Regions from separate parts of the Roseovarius sp. M141 genome, predicted to be linked through region 3. Evidence: riboswitches for the same ligand, from Rfam matches in the RefSeq annotation. Region 3 holds a riboswitch; each other region holds the start of a gene.
The links. A riboswitch is a leader RNA that binds a small molecule or an ion and turns the genes downstream of it on or off. The one in region 3 is predicted to bind thiamine pyrophosphate.
Positions count from the first base shown of each region.

Region 1: linked by a shared signal. The riboswitch ahead of thiM (hydroxyethylthiazole kinase) and the one ahead of FGD77_RS21005 (ABC transporter substrate-binding protein) in region 3 are both predicted to bind thiamine pyrophosphate.
Region 2: linked by a shared signal. The riboswitch ahead of FGD77_RS09900 (FAD-dependent oxidoreductase) and the one ahead of FGD77_RS21005 (ABC transporter substrate-binding protein) in region 3 are both predicted to bind thiamine pyrophosphate.

Region 1 is NZ_VCNH01000008.1:166,165-171,639, reverse strand. It holds gene FGD77_RS04880 (heparinase II/III family protein) at 1-1,622, opposite strand, end outside; gene FGD77_RS04875 (RsmB/NOP family class I SAM-dependent RNA methyltransferase) at 1,724-2,983, opposite strand; gene FGD77_RS04870 (DUF1674 domain-containing protein) at 3,050-3,238, shown strand; TPP riboswitch at 3,274-3,366, shown strand; gene thiM (hydroxyethylthiazole kinase) at 3,420-4,208, shown strand; gene thiE (thiamine phosphate synthase) at 4,205-4,822, shown strand; gene thiD (bifunctional hydroxymethylpyrimidine kinase/phosphomethylpyrimidine kinase) at 4,819-5,475, shown strand, end outside.
Region 2 is NZ_VCNH01000008.1:1,199,473-1,204,947, reverse strand. It holds gene FGD77_RS09915 (thiamine phosphate synthase) at 1-162, opposite strand, end outside; gene FGD77_RS09910 (thiazole synthase) at 159-920, opposite strand; gene thiS (sulfur carrier protein ThiS) at 923-1,120, opposite strand; gene FGD77_RS09900 (FAD-dependent oxidoreductase) at 1,110-2,090, opposite strand; TPP riboswitch at 2,256-2,354, opposite strand; gene FGD77_RS09895 (GntR family transcriptional regulator) at 2,692-3,300, shown strand; gene FGD77_RS09890 (methyltransferase domain-containing protein) at 3,403-4,173, opposite strand; gene FGD77_RS09885 (pimeloyl-ACP methyl esterase BioG family protein) at 4,170-4,790, opposite strand; gene bioA (adenosylmethionine--8-amino-7-oxononanoate transaminase) at 4,787-5,475, opposite strand, start outside.
Region 3 is NZ_VCNH01000008.1:3,485,465-3,490,939, reverse strand. It holds gene FGD77_RS21015 (ABC transporter ATP-binding protein) at 1-32, opposite strand, end outside; gene FGD77_RS21010 (TenA family protein) at 29-697, opposite strand; gene FGD77_RS21005 (ABC transporter substrate-binding protein) at 697-1,665, opposite strand; TPP riboswitch at 1,734-1,839, opposite strand; gene FGD77_RS21000 (DUF4153 domain-containing protein) at 1,992-3,746, shown strand; gene FGD77_RS20995 (heme NO-binding domain-containing protein) at 3,805-4,401, shown strand; gene FGD77_RS20990 (diguanylate cyclase) at 4,398-5,475, shown strand, end outside.

The DNA.
Region 1 (5,475 bases), 3.3 Mb from region 3:
GATAAAACTATCTGTTTGCTTGCACGGGGCTTAAGCCGGGTTTTTTCCAGATACACCGACGGCTCCAGCGTGATATGCGCCCGCGCGTCGGTGCGGAATACCCAGATTTCACCGCTGCGCAGGGCCAGCGATACGGCGGCGCCGCCCATGTCCAGTGCGGCGTCGACCTCGGGGTGGAGATGAAAGTGGATCTGGTAGGGCACGCCCTGCATGGCCCCCGCAACCAGCGCCCGGTCAAACCGGCGCTTATCCGTGTCCGACAGCGCCAGCAGCATGTCCTCGCCCGCGACACCGCGCCCGTCGAACGTCATTTCGATGGTGCGCGCATGGGTCAGGCCGAACCGAGCGGCATAGCCATCATGCCCCCCTTCAAAACGCAGGCCATCGGACGCCTGGCTCATCTGCGAGGGCACATCGCAGGGGCCGCTGACCAGCCAATCCGCCTGCGCACCCTCGCCCAGCCGCGCGCTGGAGTCGCCCGCGATCACCAATGTGGAGTGTGACGGCGTTGCGCGCCCGGCGCGCCGCCATTCGGCGCCAAAGCTGGCGCCTGATCCGCAGTTGACGATCAGCTGCCGACGCCCCGATGTCAGCTCGAACGCCAAGGTCGAAGCATGCGCGTTTGCCGAGGCCGGCCCGGCAGGCGGCGGCGCCGCATCCACAATGACCGAGGTGCGCCCGGCGCTCAGCCGTGCATAGCCCATCGCCAGCCCGTCCTTTTGCCGCCCCTTGACGCCACTGGCCGCCAGCGCGGTATCCAACCGCCCCTCCAGCCCGTGCCCGCCGCCATGAAAGCGGGCCAGTCCGCCATCGGCATGGCGCAGGGTGCGCAAGGTGGGAGCGATGCGCCCGGTTGCGGCGCTCAACGATAGGGGCGGTGTCTGGCCTGCATCCTCCAGCGCGGCGATGGCCCATGTCAGCAGGGTAAAGATGTCCAGCAATTCCTCGGGGTTGCGGGTCGCCAGCAGCCCTTCTGCGCCGATATGCGCGTCACATTCGCGGCCCAGCGCAGTTGCGGCGACAGGCGCGTGCCCCTGCATCCCCTCCAGCGCGAGGCCCGCATGGATCAGGCCGGTCAGGGCCTCGATCCGGGGCAGGCCGGGGGCGGTGGAGTGCCAGCGTTGGCTAAGAAACAGCGTCTGCTGCGCGAGCGCGCGATAGAACACGTCCCACGCCGCCTTGTCCTGTCCGCCCAGCAGGAACAGCGCGTGGTTGATCCAGCGGATCAGGCGCCGCCCGGTCAGCTCGGGCGTCCAGCCGGGGCCGCGCCCGGCGCCGTAGCGGGCGATCCACCCGGTGGTCCACCCTTGGGCACAGGCGCGTGCGGGGGTATCGCCGACGGCGGCCAGATCGTCCAGCCAGGCAAAGCCGTGCATTTCAGCCTCGAACGCGGCATCGGGCGCGACCAGATCCCAGATCGCGGCACCGGGCCGTTCCAGCAGGTGGCCCGCGAACATGAAATTGCCCGCCGTCAGTTGCCGCCCACGGGCAAAGCTGCCGATCATACGCGGCTCGGGCGAGGACGCGAAGGCGGTCGCGGGATTCGTCCGCCCCGCACGGCGCGCGGCGACGCGGTTCGCCCAATGCGTCCATTTCGCCCGATATGTGCCGGAAAATCCCATGCGCCTCGCCTTTGGGCGCTCTTTGCGGCGCCATTTCAGCAGAGCATATCGCGCAGCGTAGGCCGAGTCACCGCAGGATTGCGAAAATTAGCCGAAGCGGGTCAGGGGCGCAGCACGGCGATGTAAAACCCGTCCATGCCGCCGATATCGCCCCAATAATCGGGGCGCAGGCGCAAGCCGCCCTCTTCGGTGATCCAGTCGGGGTCGATGCCGGGCATGTTCAGCGCGTCGCGGTCGACCGTCAGACCCGGATGGCGCAGCAGCGCGTCGTCCACCTGACATTCGCCCTCGTCCGGCAGCAGCGAGCAGGTGCAATAGACCAGCCGCCCACCGGGTTTCAGCAGGCCCAGCGCGCGGTCCAGCATCGCCGCCTGAAGCGCGATCAGATCGCCGATTTCCGAGCCGTCGCGCGCATGGGGCAGGTCGGGGTGGCGCCGGATCGTGCCGGTAGCCGAACAGGGCGCGTCCAGCAGGATCGCGTCATAGCTGCCATGATGTGTCAGCGCGTCACCCGTCACCAGACTGGCCTCCAGCCCGGTGCGCGCAAGGTTTTCGCGCACCCGCGCCATGCGCGCGTCCGAGATATCCAGCGCGGTGACGTTCGCGCCCGTAGCCGCCAGTTGCAGCGTCTTGCCGCCCGGCGCGGCGCACATGTCCAGCACCGCCTCGCCCTTGGTCGCGCTCAGCGCGCGGGCCGGGATCGCGGCGGCGGCGTCCTGCACCCACCAATCGCCGGTGTCATAGCCCGGCAATGCGCTGACCTGCCCCGCATTATGCACGCGCACAGACCCCGTGGGCAGCACAATGCCGCCCACAGCATCCGCCAGTTCGGTCACGTCGCTCTTGGGTGTCAGGTCCAGCGGCGCAGCTGCGAAATGCGCGGCCTCGAACCCGGCGACGGCCTTGGCGCCATAGGCCTCGGACAGGGGGGCGCGCAGCCATTTGGGCAAATGCGGCACGCGCAGGATGGCCCATTCGGCAGGCCCATCGGCGGCGACCTTGCGCAGCACGGCGTTCACCAGCCCCTTGAGCCGGACAAAGCGTTTGTCGCCCGCGACCAGCCCGACGCAGTCGTTGACCACCCCATGCGCATCGCCGCCAAGGCACAGTTCGACCGTGCCCAGCCGCAGGATGTTCATCACCGGCAGGGGCGGTGGTTTGCGCAGATGTTTGCCCAGCACGCGGTCGGCCCGCTCCATCCCGCGCAGCGTTTGCGTGGCAAGGCGCTGGGCGCGGGCGCGGTCGGGCGCTTCCAGCCGATCCAGCGCGCCGGTGGCCAGAAGGTCCGCCATCTGGCGATGCTCGCCCAGGATCTGGTCCAGCAGGCGGGTGGCGGCGGCGCGCGGCGATGGCGGGGGCATGGCAAATCCTTGCTGAATGGTGACGGCGGCGTATATCAAGGGGCAGCGCCAAAAGGAACCCTTGCCATGTCCGACCGCCCCGATCTGCCACCCAGTTTGCCACCTGAGGCCATCCGCGCCCTCGCCGAAGCAGAACAGCGCCGCGCCGCCGCCGATGACCGCGCGTTGCCCAAGGAACTGGGAGGTCGCAAGGACGGACCCGAGGCCGTGCGCTACGGCGATTGGGAAAAGAAGGGCATCGCCATCGATTTCTGATGGCTTGACGCCGCTGCATCGCGCGCTCATCTTGGCCCAAGTAACAGGGGCGCCGCGACGAGGGCTGAGATGCACCCTTCGAACCTGAACCGGATCATACCGGCGGAGGAAGTTGCAGCGCAGGCAGGGCCATATCGGCGCCTTGGAGCGATGTTTCCCTCTGCGGCCAAGGGGGACCATGATGATTGACGCAGGGCACTATCTGGCGCAGATGCGCGCCCGCGCACCGCTGGTGCAGAACATCACCAATTATGTCGCGATGAACGTGATGGCCAATATCATGCTGGCGATCGGGGCCAGCCCGGCCATGGCTCATGCCCAAGGCGAAGCGGGCGAATTCGCTGGGCTGGCCGATGCTCTCAGCGTCAATATCGGCACGCTCGATCCCGACTGGGTGATCTCGATGGAGGAGGCCGCGCGCGTCATGGCGCAGGCGGGCAAGCCGTGGGTGCTGGACCCGGTCGCCGTCGGCGCCACCGCCCTGCGCCGCGATGCCGGTGCGCGCCTGCTGGCGCTGAAGCCGACGATCATTCGCGGCAACGCCTCCGAAATCATCGCGCTGGCAGGGGCCAATGCGGCGGGCAAGGGTGCTGATACCGCCGATACCGTCAGCAATGCGACAGGCGCGGCGCAGACGTTGGCCCGCCAAACCGGTGGGGTCGTCGCGGTCACCGGCGCGGTCGATTACGTCACCGATGGCGATGCCGCGTATCGCATTGCCGGGGGGCATGCGCTGATGCCGCGCATCACCGCTCTGGGCTGTTCGCTGACCGGGGGTGTCGTCGCCTTTGCGGTGGATCAGCCCGCGCTACCTGCGACCGTCGCCGCGCTGGCCAGCTATGCCGTTGCCGGTGAAATGGCAGGCGATGCGGCCAAGGGGCCGGCCAGCTTTCAGGTGGCGTTTATCGATGCTCTCTACGCGCTGACGCCTGCCGACGTGACGAAGCGCGCGAGGATCACCGTAGCATGAGGCTGGGTCCGGTCTATTTCATCACCGATCCCGATGCGCCCGCATCCGTGCCTGATCAGGTGCGCGCCGCCGTCGCCGCAGGTGTCGGCATCGTGCAACTGCGCGACAAACATGCCAGCGATGCCGAGATGGTCGCGCTAGCCCGCGAGGTGCAGCAGATCACCCGCGCGACAGGCGCGGCGCTGGTCATCAATGACCGGGTGCAGGTGGCCATCGATGTTGGCGCCGACGGCCTGCATGTGGGGCAGGGCGATGGTGATATCGCCGCCATTCGCGCCCGGATCGGGCCGGATATGGCTCTGGGCCTGTCGATCGAAATGCAGGCGCAACTCGGCGCTATCGCGCCAAACAGCGTCGATTATCTGGGCGTCGGCCCCTTGCGCGCCACGGCGACCAAGCCGGATGCGGCGCAGCCTCTCGGCATGGACGGGCTGGCGCGGATCATTGCTGCCACGCCGCTTCCTTGCGTTGCAATCGGCGGTATCAAACCCGGCGATGCGGGCGCGATCCGGCAGGCGGGCGCGGCCGGCATCGCCGTCGTTTCCGCCATATCGCGCGCGCCGGACATGCAAGCCGCAGCGCGCGCCCTGATCCACGAATGGAGCGTAAAATGATCCCCAATATCCTGTCCATCGCCGGGTCTGATCCGTCAGGCGGAGCCGGTATTCAGGCCGACATCAAGGCGATTTCGGCCAATGGCGGCTATGCCATGGCCGCGCTGACCGCGCTGACCGCGCAGAACACGCGCGGCGTGCAGGCGGTGCAGCTGGTCTATCCGGCCATGGTGTCCGCGCAGATCGTCGCGATCCGCGAGGATATCCGCATCGACGCGGTCAAGATCGGGATGCTGGGCAATGCCGAGATCATCGGCGTGGTCGCGGATGCGCTCGCCGGGCTGGATGCGCCCATCGTTATCGACCCGGTCATGGTGGCCAAGGGCGGCGACCGCCTGCTGCATACCGATGCGGTGGCCGCCCTGTGCGAGCGCCTGTTGCCCATGGCCGCGCTGATCACACCCAACCTGCCGGAGGCGGGGGATCTGCTGGACGTTCCCGAGGCGCAGAATGAGAACGAAATGCACGCCCATGCCGAAGCTCTGCTGGCGCTGGGTGCGCCTGCCGTTTTGCTGAAGGGCGGGCATCTGGCGGGCGATAGCAGCCCCGATCTGTTGCTGTCGGCGCAGGGCGCGCATTGGATGACATCAAAGCGCATCGACAGCCGCAACACGCACGGCACCGGCTGCACATTGTCGTCGGCTATCGCCGCC
Region 2 (5,475 bases), 2.3 Mb from region 3:
TTTGCGTGTCAGCGCCAGCGCACGGCGGATTTCCTCACGCAGCGCGGGTTCAGGTGTGTCCTTGACGCGCAGTTGCACCAGACGCACCCCCACGGCCATGGCCCGCGCGATCCAATCGGCGCTATCGAAAATCGGGTAGAAACGGGGCAGCTTCGCCGTCATAGCCATGCCTTTCCGATCAGAGGAGTCGATGGAACAGCCATGTCGCGTGCTGGCATCGGGCCGGAGGTGGCCGTGAGTTTGCCCGCCTCTGCGGCAAGCGCGAAGGCGCGCGCCATGGCGGCGGGATCGTCGGCCTGCGCCACGGCGGTATTCAGCAGAACCGCGTCATAGCCCATCTCCATGGCCTGCGCCGCGTGGCTGGGCAGGCCCAGACCCGCATCAACCACCAATGCCAGATCAGGAAAGGCAGCGCGAAGGTTGCGTAGCCCATAAGGATTGGCCAGCCCCAGCCCCGAGCCGATCGGCGCCCCCCAAGGCATCAACACCCGGCAGCCTGCCTCGACCAGTCGCGCGGCGATCACCTGATCTTCGGTCATATAGGGAAAGACCTTGAAACCAGCCGCGCAGAGGGCTTCGGCAGCCTCGACCAATTCAAACGGGTCGGGCTGAAGCGTGTCGTCATGGCCGATCACCTCCAGTTTGATCCAGTCGGTCTCGAAATATTCGCGGGCCATATGGGCGGTTGTAATCGCTTCGCGGGCGCTGTGGCATCCGGCGGTATTGGGCAGAAGATGCACGCCAAGCGAGCGCACCAAATCCCAGAACGCTTGCCCCGCGCCCTGCTCACGACGCAGGGAAACGGTGGCGACCGCCGCGCGCGAGTCGCGAAACGCGGCCTCCAACACCGCAGGCGAGGGGTATTGCGAGGTGCCCAGCATCAGCGGGTTGTCCAGCGTGACACCATAAAAATCGCGCATCCTCAGCCCCCCTGCATCGCGGTCAACACTTCCAGCCGGTCGCCAGCCGACAAGGGCGTGTTTGGCCGCTGCGAGACGGGGACAAAGCGACCGTTCAGCGCGGTCGCCACGCGGGCCTCACCCCAGCCCAGTTGCTCCAGCGCCGCAGCCAGATTGGCGGCGTCGATCTTGTGCGCGGCGCCGTTGACATCAATCATCATGGAAAAGATCCCCCTTCTCCGAGGTTGCGATAAAACCCGCCGCCTGGCGCGCCAGTGCGGGCGCCATTAGATAACCGTGGCGGTATAATCCGTTGAGATGCAGCACGCGGCCGCGCTGGATGATGCGCGGCACGTTGTCGGGAAAAGCAGGCCGCAGATCAGCCCCAAATTCAACGATTTCCGCCTCGCCAAAGCGCGGGTCAAGCGCATAGGCCGCAGACAGAAGCTCCAGCGCCGAACGTGCCGTGACCGGGCCGCGCGCGGCGCTTTCGATCTGGGTGGCGCCCAGCATGAACAGCCCGTCGCCGCGCGGAACGATGTAGAGCGGATGGCGCGTGTGCAGCAGGCGCACCGGGCGCGTCAGTTCGATTTCCGGGGCGCGCAGCAGCACCATTTCACCACGCACGGCCCGTAAATTCAGCAAATCTGCCTGCGCTGCGAACCCGCGGCAGTCGATGACGATGCCGGGCAGATCGCCGGGCTTGGCCTCGACGCGCTGCACCGTAACGTCTTCTGCGGCCAGACCCGCCGTGAGGTCTGCCAACGCGCGCCGCGGGACAAGATGCGCCTCATCCGCAAAGAACAGCCCGCGTCTATGCCGACCGGCCAGATGCGGTTCCAGCGCGGCGATTTCATCGGCCGTCACCGTGCGATGGCCGCTGGTGCGGCTGGCGAAACGCCCAAGGTCGGCGCGGTCCCGATCAAGCGCAAGCACCAGCGTGCCGTTGCTCTGCACCTCGGTGACTTCGGCCCAATGCGCGGCGGCACCGGCCCCATGGATCACCACGGCAGGTTCGGCCACTGCGCCCTCGCAATCGGGCGCCAACATACCGCCCGCCCACCACGAGCAGCCATGCGGCCCCGGCGGGCCGTGGCGGTCAAATAGCTGCGGTCGAATGCCATGCGCCAACAAGGCGCGCGCGGCCCAAAGCCCGGCCACCCCGGCGCCGAGAATGGTAACCTCAGTCAATGCGCCAAACCTCGTGGAAGTGATGCACTACCCGGTGGACCTGCCCGATGGCCAGCACATCCACCGCCGCTGTGCGGCCCCGCGACGCTCAATGCCTGAAATGTCATCAAGACCCCTAGTGTTGCAGCGGGTCGCGGACAGACGGTGTGCGGGAGCGGCAGCCAGAACTGCAATTTCACCGTTCCCTCCGCCGGTATGGCCCGGATCAGGTTCGATGGGTTAGCTTTCGCCTCTCAGCCGATACCGGCACCCCAACGGTTGAAGCTGCAAACTATTTCTCTGATAATATTCTGTCAACGGCGGAGTGAGAATTCGCCAGTTGACGGTGTTTTTCTAGCGTATCGTTTGTCACAAACAGGCTCGGCTATCTGTCAACGGCACTCACGAAGTCAAAACGCACCCCGCTCCGCCGCCTACGCGCCGCGCGGCAAAGGGCCGGATCACAGTCAGATTGACGGGGTCAGGTTCCAGATTTCCGTCTGCGATCCAGTAGGGCCTATCGCCACCTGCAACGTCCGGACTCGACGCATTTATTCACCTTCTACAGGCCACCAAATTCCTGTAGTTGGGAAGATGCAGCCACAATATTTTGAATATATCCGTGAATATTCCCCACAGCAAAAAATCAGACCAGATCGCACGTGTATTGACAATGAAAATTGTCCGGGGAGAATTTCGGCCGGGCGAAAAGCTTGGCCAAGACCAAATTGCGCGTGAATTTGGCGTCAGCCATGTGACCGTGCGCGAAGCCTTGTTGCATTTGTCAGCACAAGGCCTTGCCACCAGCCTGCCGCGCCGGGGCATGTGCGTGGCGCCGCTGGACAGGAACACGGTGGATGAGCTGCGGCTGATGCGTCGTGCGTTGGAACCCGTGGCTCTCTTGCAATCGGTGCCGAAACTGACCGCTGCGCAAATTTCCAAGGCTGAGACGGTTCAGGCGCAATGCGATGCGGCAGAGACCGCTTTTGCGTGGGAAGAAGCCAATCGCATGTTCCACATGGCCATCATCGCAGGGTGCAACATGCCGCGCCTGACAGAAGAGATCAACAATCTGCAACTGCTCCATGCGCGCCACTTCTTTGCCAAATATGCCGACCGCTGGAAGCCGCGCTCGGAGCCTGACCACCATGCTATCATCGCGGCGATACACGACCGGGACGCCCCGAGGGCGGACGCGATCCTGCGGCGCCATCTGACAAGATTGAGCTAAAGCACTTTGCGTTTTTTCCGAACCCGGGAAAAGGTCCGTGCCTCTTCAGTGTTGCGGGCATTTTGGCATCAAATCTGTAACCCGGATTGTGTGCAAAACGCTTCAGGCGTCCTTGTGCGCGATAATCCAGATCGGATGATAGGTGAGCGGCACGCCTCCGGGGGCGCCAAACGCTTCGATATATCGCGCGCTAAAACGCGCGAGGGTTGCGCGGGTCCAGGTGTTCGCCGCAACCGCATTCACACCGGTTTGCTGGAGATGCCTGAGTACGTCTATGGGGCTGTCAAACCAAAGCTGCCGCCGGTCCTGCCCCACATCCGCAATTTCGAACCTGCCCGCGCCTGCCGTTTGCACAGCACCCGCCAGCGCCTCTGGCAAACATAGACCGGGCGCCTGTGCAGTAGATCCAAGGGCACGCAATTCGTTGAACTGCGCAGGTCCGAAGCCCGAAAAAGCCAGCCAACCACCCGGCGCCAGAGTTTGAGCCGCCTTGCGCAACAGCGCTTCGGGGGCATCCATCCATTGAAGGGTCGATGCCGAGGCGATCAGATGCGGGGCCTTGGGCCAGATAACGCTGCGGATATCGCCCTCCAAAAAATCCGCGCCGACCGACTCCGCCAGATGGCACGCATTCGGCACCAGATCGTTCACTGTCAGCGATGCGATGGAAAACCGGTTCAGCAATGCATGGGTCAAATGCCCGGTGCCGCAGCCGATCTCAAAGGCACTTTGAAAGGGTTTGGACAGGGACAGATCCGCAAGCCGCTGTGCAAGCGCATCTGCGATACGGGCCTGTTCGCTGGCGCCCTCATGGTAGCTCTGAAAACTGCGGGTGAAGCTGCGTTTGGCGCGATCAGCGATACAGGCATTCATGCGAACCAGTCCTGCCAGTTTTGACCAGCTGCAAAGGGTTGATGCGCAGCGCGCAGGCGCCGGACAGCGCAGGATTGCGCCTGCCACGCGGCCTGCTGCGCGCGCGTCGGGATGATCCGGTCGTGCTGTGAGATCCAGATCCGGTCAAATTCGGTCTGCGGGGCACCGCCCCGTTGCGCAATGGCCCGAAGCTCGGCCTGCGCCGCCGCCACATCAATGCGCGGGATCGGCCCGGCATGGCCGACCCGGCAACAGAACCGGGCAAAACTGGCCGCGCTCAGCCCATGCGCCGTTGCCGCGATGGTTTCGGGCGCGATGCCGTGGGTTTCATCCGCCGGGCAGAGCGTTCCGTTGACCGCCACCAGCCGCTGAAGCCGCAGCGTGTGGGCCGACAGCCAATGCGCCGCGGCGGCGACGCCAAAGGAATAGGCCAAAAGGCGGATGCCATCATATTGTGACACCTCGCGCAGCGGATCATCGAGCGCCCTGTAATCGTCCACGACCAGCACATCCCCGGCGCCTATCAGCCCCGCAAATGGCACCGCCCCCAGCCCCCAGCCGCCGAACACCAGCGTCAGCTGCTGCCCGCCGTTGCGCGCCAGCCAATGCCGCCTCATGGCGCACCCCGCGCCAGCGCCACCATGGCCGAGGTGACGCGGCTCAGCTCATCAGGGCTGATGATATAGGGCGGCATGCAATAGATATTGCGCGCGAAGGGGCGCAGCCAGACGCCGGTTTCGGGTGCCAGACTGTGGGCGATACGCGGGTCAACCGTATCGTGCATCTCGATCACGCCGATGGCGCCAAGCACCCGCACATCGGCAACGCCCGCGAGGCCGCGCGCGGCCTCCAGTTCAGCGCGCAACTGCGCCTCGATATCGCCCACCTGCCGCTGCCAGCCTTGATCTTCGAGCAGACCAAGGCTCGCGACCCCGGCGACGCAGGCCAGCGGGTTGGCCATATAGGTCGGTCCATGCATGAAAACACCCGCCGCGCTTTCCCCGATTCCGCGCGCGACGGTTTCATTGGCCACGGCTGCCGCAAACGAGATATGCCCGCCAGTCAAAGCCTTGCCAAGGCAGAGGATATCCGGCACGACCCCGGCATGGTCCATCGCAAAAAGCCGTCCGGTGCGGCCAAAGCCGGTGGCGATCTCGTCAAGGATCAGCAGCACGTCATGGGCATCACACAGCGCCCGCGCCCCGCGCAGCCAGCCCGGATGGTAAAAATACATTCCGCCGGCGCCCTGTACGACCGGCTCGACAATCAGCGCCGCGATTTGGCGCCCCTTATCGCGCAGCA
Region 3 (5,475 bases):
GACCCCTCCAGGATGATGCCGGGCGCTGTCATCCCTGCAAACCCATGTCCCAAAAGCCCACCTCCAGCCGTACGGCTGTGGAAAAACGCTGTGAAAGCGCGCGCCACCGTGGGCTATCCTGCGGCGTTGCCCCCAGCCGCCGGGCAATGGCGCCATCGAGAAGCGTGCCAGCCTTGCGACAGGCTTGCTGATAGTCCGACCCGGCATAGGTATCGATCCATTCGCCATACGGCGTGTCGCCGCGCCCGGCAGCCAGACGCAGGCCGATTTCGCCGTATCCCAGTACGCAGGGCGTGAGCGCCGCCAGCAGGTCCAGAAAATCGCCCGAGTAGCCCGCATCCAGCACATAGCGCGTATAGGCGATGTTCTGCGCCGCCTCGGGCGCGGCGAATAGCGTGGCCTCGTCGATGCCTTCGCGCGCGCAGGTGGCGACATGCAGCGCGATTTCACCGTTCAGCAGCGCGTCCAGCGTGGTCGTGGCAAAGCGCATTTCCTCGACCGTGTCCGCCTTGACCACCGCCAGCGCCCAGGCGCGGGAGAAGTGGATGAGAAACACGTAATCCTGCACGAGGTAGTGCAAAAAGGCCTTGCGCGGCAGCGTGCCGTCCCTCAGCCCCTCGACAAAGGGGTGATGGGTGTAGGCGTGCCAATCCTGCGCCGCGTCCGCGCGCCATGCGGTGAAGGTATCGCCGTACATTACTGCGCCTCCGATTGTGCGCCGGATGTTGCACCCGGATCGATGGCCAGTTCGGACACAGAACGCGTGCCGTCCAGCAGCCCGGCCTCGGCCAGGAAACGCTCGAAATCGGCGTAGCGGGCGATGTCGACGGCGGCAGGGCGCAGGGCAAAGCGGGGAATCGTGTCGGTCCACGCGCGGGCGTTCAGGGCATCGTCCAGCTCGGGTGAGGTGGATTTGAAGATGTCCCAACTGTCGTCGGGGTGGTTGACGATGTATTGCGTCGCTTTGCCCGTGGCGCGCAAAAAGCGCGAGATCAGCGCCAGATCCATCGTCTCGGGGTTGGCGACATAGATCAGTTCGTCATAGGGCGGCACGCCGGCCTCTTCGACGAAAAAGCACGTTCCGGGGGCGCCTTCGATCTCCATCTGGTTCAGCTCGAAATTGCGATAGGCGCCGATGACCGCATCGACCTGTCCGGACATGACCGAGGGGCCAAGGGACCAGTTGACGTTGATCATTTCCACATCATCGAAGGTGATGTCATGCTGATTCAGGATCGCGTTCAGCAGCGCCTCTTCGACGCCGGCAACGGAATAGCCGATCTTGCTGTCCTTGAGGTCGGCGATCGTCTTTATTGGGCCGTCCTTTAGCACCAGCAGGCAGTTCAGCGGGCTGGCGATCAGGGTGCCGACGCGGATCAGCGGCAGGCCTTCGGCGATCTGAAGGTGCAGTTGCGGCTGGTAGGATACGGCCAGATCGACCTGACCTGCGGCCACCATCTTGGGCGGGGCCGAGGCATCGGCGGGCGCGATGATTTCAATGTCCAGACCTTCATCGGCGAAATAACCGCGCTCTTGGGCGATTACGATAGGGCCGTGGTTGGGGTTTATGAACCAGTCCAGCACGAGGGTCATCTTGTCCTGTGCGCATGCTGGCACGGCGGTCAGGGCGCTTAGAAAGGCGGCGGTGAAAACGAGGGATTTCATGTCGGCTCCTTGGTGGTGATTCAGGACCGACGGGACAAACGGAAAAGGGGCGCAGGGCCGCATTGGCGGCGTCTGCCATCTCCGTTCCCTCCGCCGGTACTGACCGGATCAGGTTCGATGGGTCGGCGTATCGCCTCTCAGCTCCGGCATAGCGGAGCACCCCAACGGATAGGCCAGACCTAGCAAGTGCCGGGCGTGCGCGCAAGCCGCGAAAGACCACGCCGCGCGGGACGGCGCCTGCGGTGAAAATCGCCCGTTCAGCTTGGGCGTGAAAGGCGGTAGGCTGCGGCGAAACGATGCGTCAGATCATACCCGGAGTGCTGTCCATGATGCTCAGATCCAAAACCAGTGACGCGCGGCTGCTATACGCCATCGTCGGCGCGGTGGCAGGCCTGTCGGTCTGGGGGTTGATCAATGTTCTGCCGGACATGGTGGACAACGCGCGGGCCGCATTGCTGCCCATCGCGGCCGGGCTGGGGTTCTTTGGCGTGCTGCTGGCGCTGCTGGGGCCGGTGCGCCTGAAACTTGCGGCGGTGGCGGCGCTGGGCATGGCGGTGCCTGCCGCGCTGCTGCTGTTCTGGGCCAGCTTTCGCCATGCGCAGGTCGAGGATTTTCTGGACACTGGGTACGGGGCGGCCGCCTTTGTCTATCTGCTGGTGATCGGGGTGCCGTTCGTGACCGCCGGGCTGCACAGGCATGGGGGATGGCGCCACTACGGGGCCTTGTTTGACACCGCGTGGAACCTGGTGGTGCGCGTTGCGGCCGCGTGGCTGTTTGTCGGGGTGGCCTGGCTGGTGCTGCTGCTGTCGGATCAGTTGCTGGGTCTGGTCGGGATCGACATCATCGAGGATGTCATTGCGCTGGAGCCGGTGCCATACCTCGTCAGCGGTATTGCGCTGGGCCTGGGTCTGGCCATCGTGCATGAGCTGCGCGATTACGTGTCGCCGTTTCTGGTGATCCAGCTGCTCCGTGTGCTGTTGCCTGCGCTGCTTGTGGTGCTGGCGGTGTTTATCGTGGCGCTGCCGTTTCGGGGGCTTGCCAGTCTCTTTGGTCAGTTTTCGGCGGCGGCCACGTTGGTGGCGGTCACGGTGGCGGGCATTACCCTGGTGACGACAGCGATCCACCGCGACGATGGCGTGTCGGTGCAGGGCGCGGGTATGCTGATGGCGACCCGCCTGCTGAGCGCGATGCTGCCTGTGCCCGCTGCGCTGGCGCTGTGGGCGGTGTGGCTGCGCGTGGACCAGTACGGGCTGACGCCCCACCGCGTGGCGGGACTGATCGCCGCTGCGGTGGCGCTGATCTATGCGCTGGCCTATGCCGTCGCGCTGCTGACGCGCACTGATTGGCGTCGCCAGCAACGCAGCGTCAACCGCTGGATGGCACTGGTCACGCTGGCGATTGCGGCGCTATGGCTGACGCCCCTTCTGAATGCCGAGCGCCTTGCGACCGCCAGCCAGATCGCCCGCGCGGGGTCTGGTGCTGCGGACCGGGATCTGGCCCTGTGGGAGATGGCCAATGAATGGGGTATCGCAGGCCAACGCGGCCTGGCCCGGCTCGAGTCGCAGGCGGATGCGCAAGAGGACGGTGATCTGCTGGCCCTGATCGAAAGGGCGCGCCAGACCCCGGCCAGATGGGACTACCAGAAGGCCACAGGCGATGACGGAATCGTCACGCTGGAAGGCATCGTACCGCTGCGTCCGGTGGGTAGCAGCCTGCCGCCCGGCGCGCTGGACGGGCTGGACCCGGACGAGCGGCAACAGATCCACGAATCTTGCAAGCGCCGCCTGACCGGGGGGCATCCGGGCTGTGTCATCGTGATCGCCCCGTTCGAGCCGGCCGAAGATACCGAGCGCGCCATCGGCCTGTTCGCGACGGCAGACGAAGGCGCGCGACTGGTGGCATACCGGATATATGAGGGGCGCCTGTTTCAGCAGGGGTATCCGCGCGATATTCTGGGAGGCAACTACCCTTATGTCTCAAAAGACGTGATTGCGGATATTCTCAAGGGTCGGTTTCGCCTCGTCCCCGCGCCGCGCACGGTGCTGGAGGTCGGAGGCATGCAGCTGTTTCCGCAAAATTGACCGCGTTGGTGAATTCTTAAGGTGCGCCGTGCATATCTGAACCAGGGACGTAGCGGAGATGGATATGCACGGGCTGATCAATCGGGCGATAGAGCGTTTCGTGCGCGACACGTATGGGCGCGACGTCTGGGGCACCGTGATGCGGCGCGCCGGGCTGGATTATACCGAATTCGAGGCGATGCTGACCTATGAGGAGCATGTCACACATGACGTGCTGGGCGCCCTCGCTGATGTGCTGGGTCGCCCGTTGCAGGATATCCTCGAAGATATCGGAACATATCTCGTCTCGCATCCCAACGTCGAAGCGCTGCGCCGATTGTTGCGTTTTGGCGGGCCGACCTTCACCGAATTTCTGCACTCGCTGGACGATCTGCCTGCGCGCGCGCGGCTTGCCGTGCCTGACTTGGCCCTGCCCGAGCTTGAGCTGCGCGAACGCGGCGATGGGCGTTTCAGCGCGCTCTGCCGTAGCCGGACGCCGGGGTTCGGACATGTCATGGTCGGGCTTTTGCGCGCGCTGGCAGATGATTACGGCGCGCTGGTCCTGCTGGACCATAAGGGCCGCCGCGACGGTCTGGAAGTGATCGAGATCCGGCTGCTGGCGGTGGAGCATGCCAGCGGACGCCGTTTCGATCTGGGTGTAGGGGCAGTGAAGTGAGTGTTCACGTAGGCAAGGACCGGTCTGATCACGCCACGGCGATGATGGATGTGCTGTGCCCCATGCACGCGGTACTTGATGCCGCGGGGTGTGTGGTGCATGCCGGTCCGACATTGGCCAAGACATTCGGAGCGGCGCCGATGATTGGCGCACGGTTTGCCGATCTGTTTGAGATAAAGCGCCCACAGACCGATGGATCCATACGGATGCTGCTGGGGCTGGCGGGCACCAAACTGCATCTGCGGATGCGCTGCGCACAGCGTACCGACCTGAAGGGTGTCGTCGTGCCGCTGGCGCCGGGCGCGGCCCCTGTCGGTGGCGCGCTGATCAATCTGTCCTTCGGGATCTCGGTTGTTGATGCTGTGCGGGATTACGGTCTGACCAGCAGCGATTTTGCTGCGACTGATCTCGCTGTCGAAATGCTCTATCTGGTCGAGGCCAAGACCGCCGCGATGGAGGCGTCGCACAAGCTGAACCTGCGCCTTCAGGGCGCCATGATCGCGGCCGAGGAAAAAGCCTATACAGACACGCTGACCGGGCTGCGCAACCGCCGTGCGTTGGGTTATGTGCTGGAACGACTGACCGAGGCAGAGCAGGATTTTGCGCTGATCCATCTGGATCTTGATTACTTCAAGGCGGTGAACGACAGCATGGGGCACGCGGCGGGCGATCATGTGCTGCGCGAAGTTGCGCGCATCATGGTTGAAGAGACGCGCGACGAAGACACCGTCGCCCGCGTCGGCGGTGACGAATTTGTGCTGGTGCTGACGCGGCTGACTGATGCGGGTCGTGTGCATGAAATCGCGGCGCGGCTGATCGGACGATTGTCGCAGCCCATCCCCTTCTCGAATCGGTTCTGCACCATATCGGCCAGTGCGGGGTCGGTAATGTCGTGCGATCACGCACATCCGGATATTGCGCGCCTGATGCTGGAGGCCGATACGGCGCTTTACGCTGCCAAGGATCGTGGACGCGGGTGCCATATTCCGTATTCGCTGGATCTGGGACATACCGGTGATCCCTTGGCGGACGCTGGCGAAAGGCCCGCGGATGCGCGCGGCCCCGTGGCGCATA